One region of the Leeia speluncae genome, then DNA from elsewhere that is predicted to be linked to it. Evidence: riboswitches for the same ligand, from Rfam matches in the RefSeq annotation. Region 1 holds a riboswitch; the other holds the start of a gene.
What was found. Region 1 has a riboswitch for thiamine pyrophosphate ahead of thiC (phosphomethylpyrimidine synthase ThiC). Riboswitches for the same ligand answer to the same signal wherever they lie in the genome.

Region 1 (7,458 bases):
GCTAGGGCAACCGCATCGTGCAGATCATAGTCATGCAATAGAAAGGCAGCGACTTTCTCAGGTGACAGTAATTTTTTAAAACGTGTAGTCTTTAATTGGTAGCGTTGCCCCTGATGGTAACAACAAACTTGTAAGCCATCTTCAAGCAACTGTTGGCAAACTGCAGAACCTCCCTCTAGACACCATCGGCTGTAATCGACATTTTTGTCGGTCACCCACCAAACCGCTTTGGTATTTGTTTCTACTAAGGTCGGTTTTTCAAAATAAAAAGACCAATTCGTCGAGCACAAAGCTGGCAGAGGCGCTAAATGGCTAGCTATCGCCCATGCCTCTTGAGAGATCGACTTATCTTCAAACATTACGGCCATGCACGGACCTCTTCTAAAGACTGCTGATGCCAAAACGGAGTGCCAAGCACAGGCGTACTCGGTGCAGCAGCCCTTTGTACCGGCATAGGGCCCGCCATCCAAGCATCTCGCCCGGCTTGCGTTGCGGCAGCAAATGCGCCAGCCATTTTCACCGGGTCTACCGCTCTTGCCACTGCCGTATTAAGTAGCACGCCATCAAAACCCCATTCCATGACTTGGGTCGCATGCGAAGGCAATCCTAAGCCTGCATCCACAATTAGGGGAACATCTGTAAAGCGCTCTCTTAAAGTTTGCAACGCCTCAGGGTTTCTCGGCCCTTGTCCTGTGCCAATCGGTGCAGCCCAAGGCATTAAGACTTCACAGCCGACATCCAATAGACGACGGCACAACACAAGATCATCTGTGCAATAAGGTAATACATGGAAGCCTTGTTTGACTAGATATTCTGCTGCTTCCACTAGTCCGTATGGGTCAGGTTGTAGCGTTTCATCGTCACCAATCACTTCTAGCTTAATCAGATTCGTCTCAAACAACTCCCGTGCCATTTCTGAGGTAGTAATGGCTTCTTGTACAGAATGACAACCCGCTGTATTTGGCAACACAGGAATATCCATCGCTTGAATCAATTGCCAAAAAGGCTGCCCTTCTTCCCCTCCGGCAAGCTGCTGACGACGCACAGAAACCGTTAACATTCCCGGTTGTGCAGCGGTGACAGCATCTGCCAATTGTTTCGGCGACTGGTATCTCGCTGTGCCTAGTAACATTCGGCTTTTCAGCACCTGTCCGTAAACCACAAATTCATCTTTTGCTAATGTATTCATTTTCACCCCCCTGCCATCGCCTGAACAATTTCGATTGCGTCGCCATCATTCATCGTCAAGGTTTGGTACTGACTGCGTGGCACAAATGTTTGGTTCACCGCAATTGCGTAAGGTGGCTTTGCGCCAATACTGTCCAAAATAGAAGCGAGTGCTTGGTCCGACGCAAAGGTTTGCCACTCGCCATTAATCATCAGCTTCATCACACCACCTTCTCTAATGCTGCACCATAAAGGGTTGGCCAAGCAGTGGCTTGCTGTCGGCTAGCCGTCGCCAACTCAGCCCCCTTATCTAAGGTTTCATTTACTAAAGCCACCACTTCATCTGACACCACAGGTGCAAGCAAGAATCCATGCCGGAACAAACCATTAGCTTGAATCACGATTTGCTGATTGCGCTCATGACATTCAATTGCAGGATGGTTGTCTGGTAATGCTGGTCGGCATTGCGTACTCATTTCTTCAATTCGTGCTTCTGCTAAACCCGGATGAATAGAGTACGCAGCAGACAACATCTCTAATGCAGAACGCACACTCATTGGCGACATATCTTCAGACTCGAGACTAGTTGCCCCCATCACAAGACGGCCATTCTCTCTAGGAACTAGATAAAGGCTATAGCGTGGATGAAGCAAGCGCACCATGGCAGATAATTCAACCTCTGGCGCATAGAGCCTCAGTACCTCGCCACGAACACCGCGCAAACCCTTCCATGCATCTTTCGCCCCTAGCCCACGGCAATCAATCACCATATCAGCGATTGGCCAATTGTCTTTCGATATTGGGGTGTACCAGTGGCACACAACGCCCGCGATTTCCGCCGCATTGGCTAACGCAGATAAGACCTGACGGTTGTCTACCTGACCTTCGTCTGGCAAAAAGTAGCCTTCACGGAATTTGCCCGCTAAAACAGGTACTTTATCTGCCACACCATTGGCATCAATCGGCTGGATAACGCCCGGCAGTGATCCCGTCAACGAGTGTTGATGAATCATGGCGGCAAATTGTCTTGCTTCTGCCGCCTCTTGTCGGTGCCATACCACTAAAGTACCGTGATGTCGAAAAAAAACCGGATCGCTTAGCTTAGCCAAGAACTGTGGCCAACGTTTCAGACTTTGAAACCCCATTGCGACAATGGCATTGTCTGCCACTGCCGCTTCTGCCATTGGGGTAATCATGCCGGCTGCTACATACGCAGCAGCCGCTTCTGCTTTTGGCCCCGCCGCGTCATACAACGCGACGTGTTTGCCTTCTAATGCTAATTGCCAAGCAGTTAGCCTCCCTAAGAGGCCACCACCGACGACCGCAATTTTCAAGATGCATCTCCTGTCAGATACACTTCGCCACCCTTCTGACGGAATTCAATACTCTTTTGTTGCATCCCTTCAAATTGCCCTGCCGCTGTTGCTTCACGAATATCTTGGGTAATTTTCATCGAGCAAAACTTTGGTCCACACATAGAACAGAAATGCGCGGTTTTCGCACCTTCTTGCGGCAAGGTAGCATCGTGATATTCACGCGCGCGCTCTGGGTCTAGGCTTAGGTTAAACTGGTCTTCCCAACGGAATTCAAAGCGAGCCTTAGATAGCGCGTTATCTCGCATTTGCGCACCTGGCCAACCTTTTGCCAAGTCAGCCGCATGTGCAGCTACTTTGTACGTCACAATCCCGACGCGCACATCTTCTTTATCTGGCAAGCCTAAGTGTTCTTTTGGTGTCACGTAACACAGCATTGATGTACCGTACCAACCAATTTGAGCGGCACCAATACCACTCGTGATATGGTCGTAACCTGGGGCGATATCGGTTACCAATGGGCCAAGTGTGTAGAACGGTGCTTCAAAGCAATGCTTCAGTTCTTCATCCATATTTTCACGAATACGCTGCATTGGTACGTGGCCAGGTCCTTCAATCATTACCTGTACATCATGTTCCCACGCCTTTTGGGTAAGTTCGCCCAAAGTACGCAGTTCAGAGAATTGTGCTTCGTCATTTGCGTCATACACCGCACCTGGGCGTAAACCATCGCCCAAGCTAAACGACACATCGTAAGCCTTCATGATTTCGCAGATTTCATCAAAGTGCGTATACAAGAAGTTTTCTTTATGATGCGCCAAACACCATTTCGCCATGATTGAACCACCGCGAGACACAATGCCAGTTAGGCGACGAGCGGTCATCGGGATGTATGCCAAACGAACACCCGCATGAAGGGTGAAGTAATCCACGCCCTGCTCTGCTTGCTCGATCAAGGTATCGCGCACCAATTCCCAAGATAGTTCTTCCGCTTTACCGCCCACTTTTTCTAATGCTTGGTAAATGGGTACGGTGCCAATCGGTACTGGCGAGTTACGCAAAATCCACTCGCGCGTTTCATGGATATGCTTACCAGTCGATAAATCCATGATTGTGTCGGCACCCCAACGGATACCCCACACCATTTTGTCTACTTCTTCAGCCAAAGAAGAAGTCACTGCAGAGTTACCCAAGTTACCATTAATTTTCACGCGGAAATTACGGCCAATAATCATCGGCTCTAATTCTGGGTGGTTAATGTTGGCAGGAATAATCGCGCGGCCAGCGGCAATTTCCTGACGGACAAATTCAGCAGTAATGTCATCTGGAATATTCGCGCCCAATGGTTGGCCAGCGTGCTGACGTAGCAAACCTTCATAACGAGGATCCGCACGCAACTCGGCTAGTTTTAGCGATTCGCGAATCGCAACGAATTCCATTTCAGGAGTAATAATGCCTTGTCTTGCATAGTGCATTTGAGACACGTTTTTGCCAGACTGCGCCCGACGTGGCTCACGAATATGAGAAAAACGTAGATGGGCGGTTGCTGGGTCAGCTTGTCTGGCTTGGCCAAATTCAGAGGTTGGGCCAGAGAGTAATTCGGTATCGTTACGTTCATCGATCCATTTCGCACGTAGCGCTGGCAAGCCTTCAGCCAAATCCACCGCCATGTTTAAGTCGGTATACGGGCCAGAACAATCGTAAACAGGGATCGGTGGGTTTGCTTCTTTGCGTTCGCCAATGCGTGTTTCGGTTTGGGTAATTTCGCGATAAGGAACACGAATATCAGGGCGGCTTCCGCTAAGGTATTTTTTTTCAGACGCAGGAAGTGGCGTAGGGCGAATTAGGTGTTCGATGCTGGTTTTGGAAAAATCATTCATATTGCTCTCCTGTTAGTGTGAACGGAAACAGGGAGCAACCAAGACCTGAGATTCAGGATTTGAAAGCAACAGCAGCAGTAAAAACTTGTTTGCTAGTTGCCAAGGCGGCTTCGAAAACTTCCCACGCTGGTATTATCCAGATCGGGTGCAAAGGGTAACATCTCAGCCCCACCAAAGTGGAGCACCCCTGTTTCATGTGGCTGCGATTAAAGCATGCAATGAAGATGCATGGCAAGCAAATTGATTAGCAATTAGGCAGTACGCAATTTAATAACAGAAGCAGGTTTTGCCCTAAACGCTTTATTGGCCGCATCTGCAGCCAACATATGGGGCATTTGATCATGGGCATCTAACGCCGCCTGATTTTCCCATTTTTCCATAATTACAAACGCATTCTCATTCGATTGGTCTGCCATTAGTTCGTAATGCAAGCACCCACTTTCCGCTAATACATGGGGTCTGAGAGACTCAAATGCGGCAATTTGCTCATTACGTTTTCCGGGTTGCACTTCAATCATGACTAATAAATGTAGTTCAGACATGGAAACCTCTTTTCTATGTTAGGCATTATATTGCACAGACAATCTCATCATACAACAATCAAATAAATGCACAAAGCATAAATAAAGGAATGATTCAGCAAATATTCATTTTTGTTGATCCACCTTGATGATCCAATGGCAAAGCAACAAAAGCCGCCACTTTTTCACTGAAAAGACAAAGGATATAAACTCTTCCGACCATTCGGTTGATAAGCTGACGATATTTGCTATAGTTCACTCAACTTCGATAAAAATTTAATAAGTGTTAGCCAGCATCCGTGGCAGAATGGTTGCAAATTTTTTGCACAGACAAACGCAATACGGATCAGCCGAACCGAGGTAAACATGCAGGTTGTCATCGTTGACGATACAAATATCAACTTGGTCTTGATGTCTCATCTAGTGAAAAAACTAGATGGCGTAGAAGCCATCACCTTCCAAGATGCAAAAGAAGCACTTCACTGGTGCAAAGCGAACCCTTTTGATTTACTCATTCTTGATTACATGATGCCAGACATTAATGGTCTGGAATTCATGGCAGACTTTCTAGAGAGTAAAGAAGGCGATCTGAGCTGCCCGCCCATTTTAATGGTGACCGCTAGCCACGATGTAGAGATTCGCCACACTGCACTAGAGTCTGGCGCGACAGATTTTCTCACCAAGCCAATTGATAAAATTGAATTCTTGGCGCGTACCAAGAACATGCTGCAACTACATCGCGCCAATATCTCGTTGCTTAACCAAACCAGCTGGTTAGAAGACGAAGTCAAAAAAGCGACGGCAGCGATCTTGGAAAGAGAACAAGAAGCTATTTTGCTACTGTGTAAAGCATCAGAATATCGTGACCCGGAAACCGGCGCGCATATCCAAAGGATGGCGCACTACTCTCAGATGATTGCCAAGCATTTAGGGCTAACTGAATCTGAGCAAGATTTAATCTTACGCGCAGCACCAATGCACGATATTGGTAAAGTAGCGACGCCTGATCACATCCTTTTAAAACCGGGTCGTTTAACCGATGAAGAAATGGTGATCATGAAGCAACATGCAGACATCGGATATCAAATTCTGGTGCAAAGTAGCGCCCCACTCATGCAAGTAGGGGCAGAAATTGCGCGTAGCCACCATGAAAAATACGATGGTGGTGGCTACCCACAAGGCTTAAAAGGAGAAGACATTCCGTTGGTTGGCCGAATTGTAGCGGTTGCTGATGTCTTTGATGCGCTAACTAGTGAACGTCCCTACAAGAAAGCTTGGCCATTAGACGAGGCAAAAGAGTTTCTTGTCAAAAACAGTGGCTCACATTTCGATCCTAAATGCGTTGATGTCTTTTTAGCGCATTGGGAAGATGTGTTAGCAATTCGTAACGAATTCCAGGATGACTCTGAACACGAGTAAATATCCAAGGAGGCCATATGCAGGTTCAGCAAGTGCTGATCACGCCATCCACACTGCAAGATGCGTCGTTGTGGTCTCCGCTTTATGCCTTTTCTCCAGATTTATTATTGGTTTTTGCTAACCGAACCATCTTACAAGATCCTTCATTTTTAGATTACATCAATCGTTTTTCTCGCCACACCACCATTGTTGGAGGCTCTTCTGTTGGAGAAATTTATAAAGAGGGTTGCACAGAGAATCATGGCATTCTCACGGCGATTAAATTTGAACGAAGCCAAATTACCTCTCACACCATTTCATTAGAAAACCAAGACTCTTTTGAAGCGGGCAAACAGCTAGGATTAGCTTTTCAAGCACAACCACCTAGTCATCTATTTTTACTCGCACCAGACCATCTCACCAATGGAGAAGCCTTTGTTTTTGGGGTTCAGACAGCCCTCCCAAATACCACGCTAATGGGTGGATTGGTTGGAGATGTTGTTGCCCCTCGTATTGGCCTCACACTATTTAATAATCAAATTTCACAAACCAATGCGGTAGCCGTTGGGTTTTCTGGTGATTTAAAAGTGCTCTATGGCGCAGCAGGCGGTTGGAGCCGGTTTGGACCTGCCCGCAAAGTCACTAGTGCGGATGCTCGGTATTTATATACATTGAATGGAGAAGGTGCTTTAAGCCTTTACAAGCGGTACTTAGGCACCTATGCTGCAGAACTTCCCTTTTCAGGCTTATTTTTTCCCTTATCTTTATTAAATGATCAACACGAAGAGGTCGGCATTATTCGGTCTGTGTCGGATGTGGATGAAGAAAAAGATGCCATTATTATGGCGGGGACAGTAGCGGGTTACTCTCATGTACAAATGATGTGTGCAAGTACAGACGCACTAGTCACCGCTATTGAGCATACCTGCCATCAGATGGCGGAAGAGATGCCAAACACGTCATCGGATTGCTTAGGGCTGATGATTAGTTGTATTGGCCGAAAAATAGTGATGGGCGGTAGAACCGAAGAAGAAGTAGAAGCAATGACCAACGCATTTGGGCAATCACATTATTATTGTGGTATGCATGCGTTTGGTGAGATTTCTCCAATGAGACTAGATGCAAAAACAGCTGATCACAGTCTTTTTTATAATCAAACAGCGACAATCGCTTTTTTGC
Region 2 (7,458 bases), on a different contig from region 1:
CCTGAAATATCATTCGGGTAACGCTCAGCGAGATCTGCAATTCGCAACCTCACTAGCCAGTTATCAACCCTCTCCTTCAAACTAGCCGAAGAAACCCCTTGCATACTTAAGCCAAATGCCACGTTTTCCCAAACAGTTAAATGAGGGAACAAGGCATAATCCTGAAAGACGAAACCAATTTTACGATTTGCTACCGAGAGTAGATCTAAGCGAGTGCCAGCAAAAGAAATCTCTCCAGCGTCTGGTAGTTCTAAACCAGCAAGTAATCTAAGTACCGTGGTTTTCCCACAACCACTCGGCCCTAATAATGCAAGCGTATCCCCTTTTTCAAGCGAAAATGAAATCTGATGAACGGCAGGTTTAGTTGCACCCAAATATGTCTTACTCAGCTCATGAACGGTTAACAAAAGCGGCTCCTTTGCGTACCCATCTCAAAATCGGTAAGTTAATTAGATAAAACACAGCAGTTGAAACTACCAATAGAAGGACAGATAAGGCTAATGCTTGATTAAAATTGGCAATACCCGGCTTCCCTAGTTTTTCATAAATCAGCGTTGTAATCGTCGTCCATTCTGGTCTTGATAAAAACAAGGTAACGGCAAACTCACCCAGCGTAGTCGCCGCAGCAAACGCTAATCCAGACTGTATTGCTGGTAATAGAATGGGAACATCGATTCGCCAAAAAGACTGGCCTCGACTAGCGCCTAAAGAATGGGCTGCCTCACCTAACCTAGGAGGTAGTTGCCCCCAAGCCAATGAAACCTGTCTCGCCATTAAAGGATAAGCCAACAAAACATAACCCGCGATCAGCAAGCACAGACTAGCAATAAAGGAAGGATAAGCAACCAACAATGCTAATGCGAGCAAAGAGGAGGAGATTAGATAAGGAGAGTATGTCACTAACAGTTTTAGTGTGCCGCCCTTTCGCACCTGACTCGCAACAATTAAACCAATCACACTAATACAAGGCAGGCTTAATCCCGTAAAGAACAGACTATTTTTAAGTGCAGGATAAAACGCTTCATCCTGAAAAATAGCGAGATAAACTTGATAACCACCGAGTAACGATTTAACGACCAAGCCAACCATTGGGGCAATTGAGATGATCGCAGCAACTAGAATGGGCAAGTAATAAAACCACCGCATCGTACGTTGGATGCCAACCTGCTTAAATGCTAATTGTCGCTCAGCTTTTACCGGCAAAGACAATTTGGCATAGGCATAGACAACCAATGCGCACATAAAGAGTTGAATAAGCGCAACAAAAGCTGCAGAGGGTAAATCTAGCTGTAATGCGGTTAGCTCATATATTTCAACTTCTAAGGTTGCCCACTCTCGCCCACCTAGCAGTAAGGCAACCCCAAAACTGGTGCCACAAAATAAAAAGGCTAACAGCCAAGATGCCAACACTGCATTTTTTATAGCGGGCCAAATAATACGTCGCTTAATCTGCCAACCTGAGGCGCCCAATACCTTTGCCGCTGAAATTTGATTCGACGAAACACGTTGCAATGCTTGGTAAATTGTCCAAATACTAATCCCAAGGTTATAAAAAACGTACCCCCACATCAGCGGCAAAAAGCCCTCTGACGGTAAAATAGGAAACCAACCTCGCGGACCAGCAAGTGCCAAAATGGCGAGGGAGCCAACAATCGTTGGCATAAGATAAGGCAGTAACACCAAACGCAGAAAAAGTCGTGCCCACTTCGGACGATACTCAGACAATATCCAAGCAACAGGTAAGGCGATCACCACGCACAAACATGCAGCAAGGCTCGCCTGAAAAACAGTGATACCGACTCTTTTCCAATAATAACTATCTTGGAGAAGATCCAAGCTAATTGGATAATCAAACAACAAACGCGTTAAAGGCCACGCAATCATTAAGGCCAAATAGAAAAATGCCACAAAACTAAGTAACGTAGAAACGCTAAACTTATTTTGTGGCATTTTCAAATACATCCTACAAGCGACGCTTAGGGGCGCATCAATTTTTGCCATTCAGCAACTAGTTGCTGCACTTCTTTACCTGATTTAGGCACAACAGGTTTCGTTAGTTTGGTTGGCAAGGTCGCGAAGCTAAAAGTTTTATCCAGCACAACATCTTCTCTGACCGGATACATCCACATATTGGTAGGCAAGTCTGCTTGCACAGATTTAGAAACCATAAATTGAATAAACTTACCCGCTAATTGCGCTTCTTTGCCACCTTTTACCAGTCCAATACCTTCAGCCTGCATAAAGTAGCTACCCGGAACAAACAGATTGTCAGTAGGCGGAACGCTGAGTTTACCTTCGCTGTAGAAGACTTCGGCAGAAGGAGACGTGCTGTAACTGACAACAAATGGTCTGGTACCACCATTTTTAGAGAACTCTTTTTCGTAAGCATCGCTCCAGCCTTGCGTTACTTTTACGCCATTGGCCTTCAACTTACCCCAGAATGCCCATGCTTTTGCTTTACCTAGATGATGAACGGTTGCCATCATAAAAGCTAAGCCCGTACTACTGGTTGCAGGGTTCTCTACCACTAACAGGTCTTTGAACTGAGGTTTTGTGAAATCATCCAATGATTTCGGCAATACTAATTTATGCTCAGAGACATAGGCTTTATCGTAATTTAGTGCCACCAAGCCATAATCGACGGTAGTCAGGTACTCGCTAAACGCTTGTTTAGGCGATTTAACTGGCGTTGGCTTAACCAAAACATCTGCATCTGTCGCTTTAGCAACAAGCAGGTTATCAATGCCATAAACAACATCCGCAATTGGCGCAGACTTTGTCAGGATTAGCTTATTTAGCATTTCACCAGCATCGCCAGCTTTAATGACAGAGACTTTCGCTGCATTTTGCGCTTCGAATTCAGCAATCAGTTTTTTATCAACTGAAAAAGAACTATGAGTAAGCACTCTTAATTCGGCGGCCGACGCACCAAAAGTAGTTAAAAGCAAGGTAGCTGATAGTAAACGACGAAACATATTCCCTCTCAAACTAGTTAAAAGGGGCTATGCAGGGGAAGTAGAATGCATGAGAAAACACGCTCCCTCCGCTGGCATGACCCAGATCAGGTACAGGGTATATCTCAGTCTGCATAACATCTATGCAGACACCCCCGGTGTTAACGACAGATTATTTTATAAATTAACCTTGTCAGGTTAAATATTATAAAACGTTTAAGTGGTAGAAAAAGGCACTACCAAGAAATAAACATTACAAATGAAAAAAGCCGCTAAAAGCGGCTTTTTTCTTGAATCTGGCGCACCCGGAGCGATTCGAACGCCCGACCCTTTGGTTCGTAGCCAAATACTCTATCCAACTGAGCTACGGGTGCGTTGCCTGTATTTCTACAGAAGTTAAGTTGTTAGTGGCGCACCCGGAGCGATTCGAACGCCCGACCCTTTGGTTCGTAGCCAAATACTCTATCCAACTGAGCTACGGGTGCGCTGCTTTACAACTTAGTTCTATTGTGGCGGAGAAAGAGGGATTCGAACCCTCGATGCAGGTTTTGCCCGCATGCTCCCTTAGCAGGGGAGTGCCTTCGACCACTCGGCCATCTCTCCGTCAACAGAGATGCGAATATTATAGATATTCCCTACTCTCGTCAACACCTTATTGCAGAAAAATCTTCAATATCATCACTTTTTCTGCAAATGTCGTGTTTTTGCCTGTTTTATAAGCAAATTTTGCAGCAAAATCACCGTTTTAGCATCTTGAATCTCACCAGCCATTAGTTTTTCTTCACACAAAGATAATGGCCATTCAATCAACTCAATCTCTTCACCTTCTTCCACTAAGCCACCACCGCGAGCAATTCGCTGAGTATCCCGAATATTGGCTGTGTATAGCATCAAGTATTCAGTCACGACGCCAGGGCTAGTAAATACCTTCATGACAAAATCGACATGATCGACCTGATACCCTGTTTCCTCAAGGATTTCCCGCTTAATCGCCGTTTCAGGATCCTCCCCATCTAAAAGGCCAGCACACACTTCAACCAACATCGGCTCTTCATTTAGATAAAATAATGGCGTTCTAAACTGTTTAACCAGTACAACCGTATCATTTACTTCGTTATAGAGTAAAACACCTGCGCCAGGGCTTTTTACATATAGCTCACGCTGAAGATGCTGAACCACACCGGAATCATGTTGATATTCTAATGAGAGTTGTCTTAGCGTATTCCAGCCCTCATATAGCAACCTATCTTCTAACATGCGAACTTTTTGCTGAGTCATTTCGAAGCGCCTCACTGGTTACTGAGTTTTTTTGTAGTAGCGAAATCTAGTTAAGTCTCGCATTAAAAGACTTCACCAATAAAAAAAGGGCAGCGAATACGCTACCCTTTTTTCTCAGCAGTAAAACTAGATTAAGCCAATGGTGCTGGCTCTTTATCTAATTCAAATGCTTTATGAAGCACACGTACTGCTAGCTCCATGTATTTTTCATCAATACCAACTGAAATCTTAATTTCAGAAGTAGTGATGATCTGAATATTAATACCTTCTTCAGCCAACGCACGGAACATGGTACTAGCAACGCCAGCGTGTGATTTCATGCCGATACCAACGATCGATACTTTGGCTACATCGGCAGAGCCGGTCACACTTGCGCCACCGATATGAGATAGCGTTTCTTCCAAGATCAGCTTCGCACGATTGAAATCGTTACGATGCACAGTGAAAGAGAAGTCTGTTGTGCCATCGTGGCTGATGTTTTGAATGATCATGTCTACATCAACATTTGCATCCGCAACTGGGCCAAGAATTTGGTATGCAATACCTGGTTTGTCAGGTACGCCACGAACAGTAATTTTCGCTTCATCACGGTTAAATGCGATACCGGAGATGACTGGCTTTTCCATATTGCTATCTTCCTCAAATGTAATCAGGGTGCCTGCGCCTGGATCATCCATGAAGCTGGAAAGCACGCGCAATTTGACTTTGTATTTACCTGCAAACTCTACTGAACGAATTTGCAAAATCTTAGAACCTTGACTTGCTAGTTCTAGCATTTCTTCAAAGGTAATTGTCTCTAGACGTCTAGCGTCTGGCACAATGCGTGGATCCGTTGTATAAACACCGTCCACATCAGTATAAATCTGACATTCGTCTGCCTGTAGTGCAGCAGCCAATGCAACACCAGAAGTATCAGAACCACCACGACCTAACGTAGTGATGTTACCGTCAGGGTCCATCCCTTGGAAACCAGCAACGATCAAAATGGTGTCGTTGTCTAGGTCCGCACGCATGCGTTCGGTATCAATATGTTCGATACGCGCTTTCGTAAAAGCGTTATCTGTGTGTACGCGCACTTGCCCACCGGTATAGCTTTTGGCTTTGTAACCGAGTTCTTGCAGCGCCATAGATAGCAAGGCAATCGTAACCTGCTCTCCTGTAGACGCTAGAACATCCAATTCTCTAGGATCAGGTGAAGACTGGATTTCTTTTGCAAGGGCAATCAGGCGGTTCGTTTCGCCACTCATAGCGGAAACTACTACCACCAGCTGATGACCTGCTTCTTTAAAACGAGCCACCCGCTTGGCGACATTCTTAATGCGTTCGGGGCTCCCCACGGAGGTGCCGCCGTATTTCTGAACGATGAGCGCCATTGCCTATTCCGATAAATTAACAAACAAAAAATAAGAGGGATATTCTACTGCAAAACAATCAGTTAGAAAGGGAGATAAGAAGAAAATTAGGCAAAAAACAATAGTCTAAGTCACGTAAATGTCGTTGAAAGATCACAAAACTGTCATCACTGTGCAATTCAGTTCACATTACGGACATTTAGCTTAAGCGGCTTTTTCGTTTAACCATATTCGCCCAATGCTCCAAGGTAGTTCTAAATTCTTGGGCATTAATTGGTTTTGCTAGGTAATCATCCATACCGGCCCCCAGAAAACGCTCACGGTCTTCCGGCATGGCATTTGCAGTCATTGCAATAATAGGCGTTCTACATAAAGGCTCAGCCATGGCCCGAATAGCCGCGGTTGCGGCTAAGCCATCCATTTCAGGCATGTGAATATCCATCAAGATAAAGTCTGGCTGTGACTCCATCAGGATTCTTACTGCTTCAGCACCATTGTTTGCGATAATGACGCTGTAACCATACTTATTTAAGAGTGCAGCGGCTACCTTTTGATTGACCAAGTTATCTTCGGCTAATAACACTTTTGCCAAGGGTGCATCAGCGTTTGGTAAGGCCTTCGGTTGAATACTGATGGTTTCTGCATCCACTGAAATTGATTTACTGGAATTATTGAATGCATCTGCTACTTTTTTCAGTGCATTTTGTAAGGTTTTCCTAGTAAATGGTTTTCTTAGCGCAATGATCGGCAACTTAGCGAAACTTGGTAAATCTTGACTAGGTAGTGCGCCAAGCAAAATCACCGGAATTGCATGAGATGTTCTAATTTCAGATAACTGATTCAATAAATCGGTGACTTTATTTCTATCGTCTACATCGACAGAAACCACTAAGACAGACTTTCGAGTGTGTTGCTCGTTCTTAAATGAGGCAAAAAACTCGTCTTTCGCATGATGCAGGCGATGCGGCACTGCATAATCTTCAAACTGACTTTGTAACCATTCAACAACAGTAACTTGACTGTCAATAATTTCAATATGGATATCAGATAACAAAGGCTCTACCGGATCAATGGCGGTTACCGGTTGAGAAGCCAATGCTTCGATCGGTAATTTGAACCAGAAAGTACTTCCCTGCCCTGCGCGACTAAATAATCCAATTTGACCTTTCATCAAGTCGATTAGGCGCTTAGAAATAGCAAGCCCAAGTCCAGTCCCTTCAAATTTGCGTGATAACGAGGCATCTACCTGGGTAAAAGGGGAAAATAAATGGCTTTGTTCTGATACAGGAATGCCAATTCCTGTATCAATGACTTCAAATAATAAACCGTCACTAGAAGTAGTAGGTGCTACACGCAATTTAACCGAACCTGATTCTGTAAACTTAACCGCATTACCAACCAGATTGAGCAAAATTTGACGAACGCGACCACCATCCGCCACCCATACAGCAGGTAAATCTTTTGGATAATCTAAGATTAAATCAATTTGCTTATCAAAGGTTTTAGGCGCGATTACTTCAACCACACTTTCTAACAGCTCGAGCAAATTAAACTCATGCGGGTGTAGCACAAGCTTATCTGCCTCCATTTTAGAGTAGTCGAGTACGTCATTAATCACTTCAATTAATGCTTGGCCAGATTCACGAATAGTGGAGACAAACTGTGTTTGCTCTTCATTTAATGGGGTATAACTAAGCAACTCAGCCATGCCAATCACGCCATTCATTGGCGTTCTAATTTCATGGCTCATGGTAGCTAGGAATTGTGATTTTGCCCTGTTCGCAATTTCGGCATTTTCTTTAGCTAAATGTAAGGCATCATTCTTTTGATTAACGGCTTCAAGAATGCGTTTATTCTTTTGAAGGTTGAGATAA

Region 2: linked by a shared signal. The riboswitch ahead of LIN78_RS13140 (thiamine ABC transporter substrate-binding protein) and the one ahead of thiC (phosphomethylpyrimidine synthase ThiC) in region 1 are both predicted to bind thiamine pyrophosphate.

The regions. Positions count from the first base shown of each region.
Region 1 is NZ_JAJBZT010000006.1:86,728-94,185, reverse strand. It holds gene thiE (thiamine phosphate synthase) at 1-368, opposite strand, end outside; gene LIN78_RS11840 (thiazole synthase) at 359-1,189, opposite strand; gene thiS (sulfur carrier protein ThiS) at 1,192-1,389, opposite strand; gene thiO (glycine oxidase ThiO) at 1,389-2,501, opposite strand; partial or broken gene thiC (phosphomethylpyrimidine synthase ThiC) at 2,498-4,300, opposite strand; TPP riboswitch at 4,462-4,559, opposite strand; gene LIN78_RS11820 (putative quinol monooxygenase) at 4,612-4,902, opposite strand; gene LIN78_RS11815 (HD-GYP domain-containing protein) at 5,248-6,300, shown strand; gene LIN78_RS11810 (FIST signal transduction protein) at 6,318-7,458, shown strand, end outside.
Region 2 is NZ_JAJBZT010000007.1:84,885-92,342, reverse strand. It holds gene LIN78_RS13150 (ABC transporter ATP-binding protein) at 1-407, opposite strand, end outside; gene LIN78_RS13145 (ABC transporter permease) at 391-1,950, opposite strand; gene LIN78_RS13140 (thiamine ABC transporter substrate-binding protein) at 1,977-2,975, opposite strand; TPP riboswitch at 3,021-3,121, opposite strand; tRNA gene LIN78_RS13135 (tRNA-Arg) at 3,252-3,328, opposite strand; tRNA gene LIN78_RS13130 (tRNA-Arg) at 3,363-3,439, opposite strand; tRNA gene LIN78_RS13125 (tRNA-Ser) at 3,465-3,557, opposite strand; gene LIN78_RS13120 (NUDIX domain-containing protein) at 3,633-4,232, opposite strand; gene LIN78_RS13115 (aspartate kinase) at 4,364-5,605, opposite strand; gene LIN78_RS13110 (ATP-binding protein) at 5,784-7,458, opposite strand, start outside.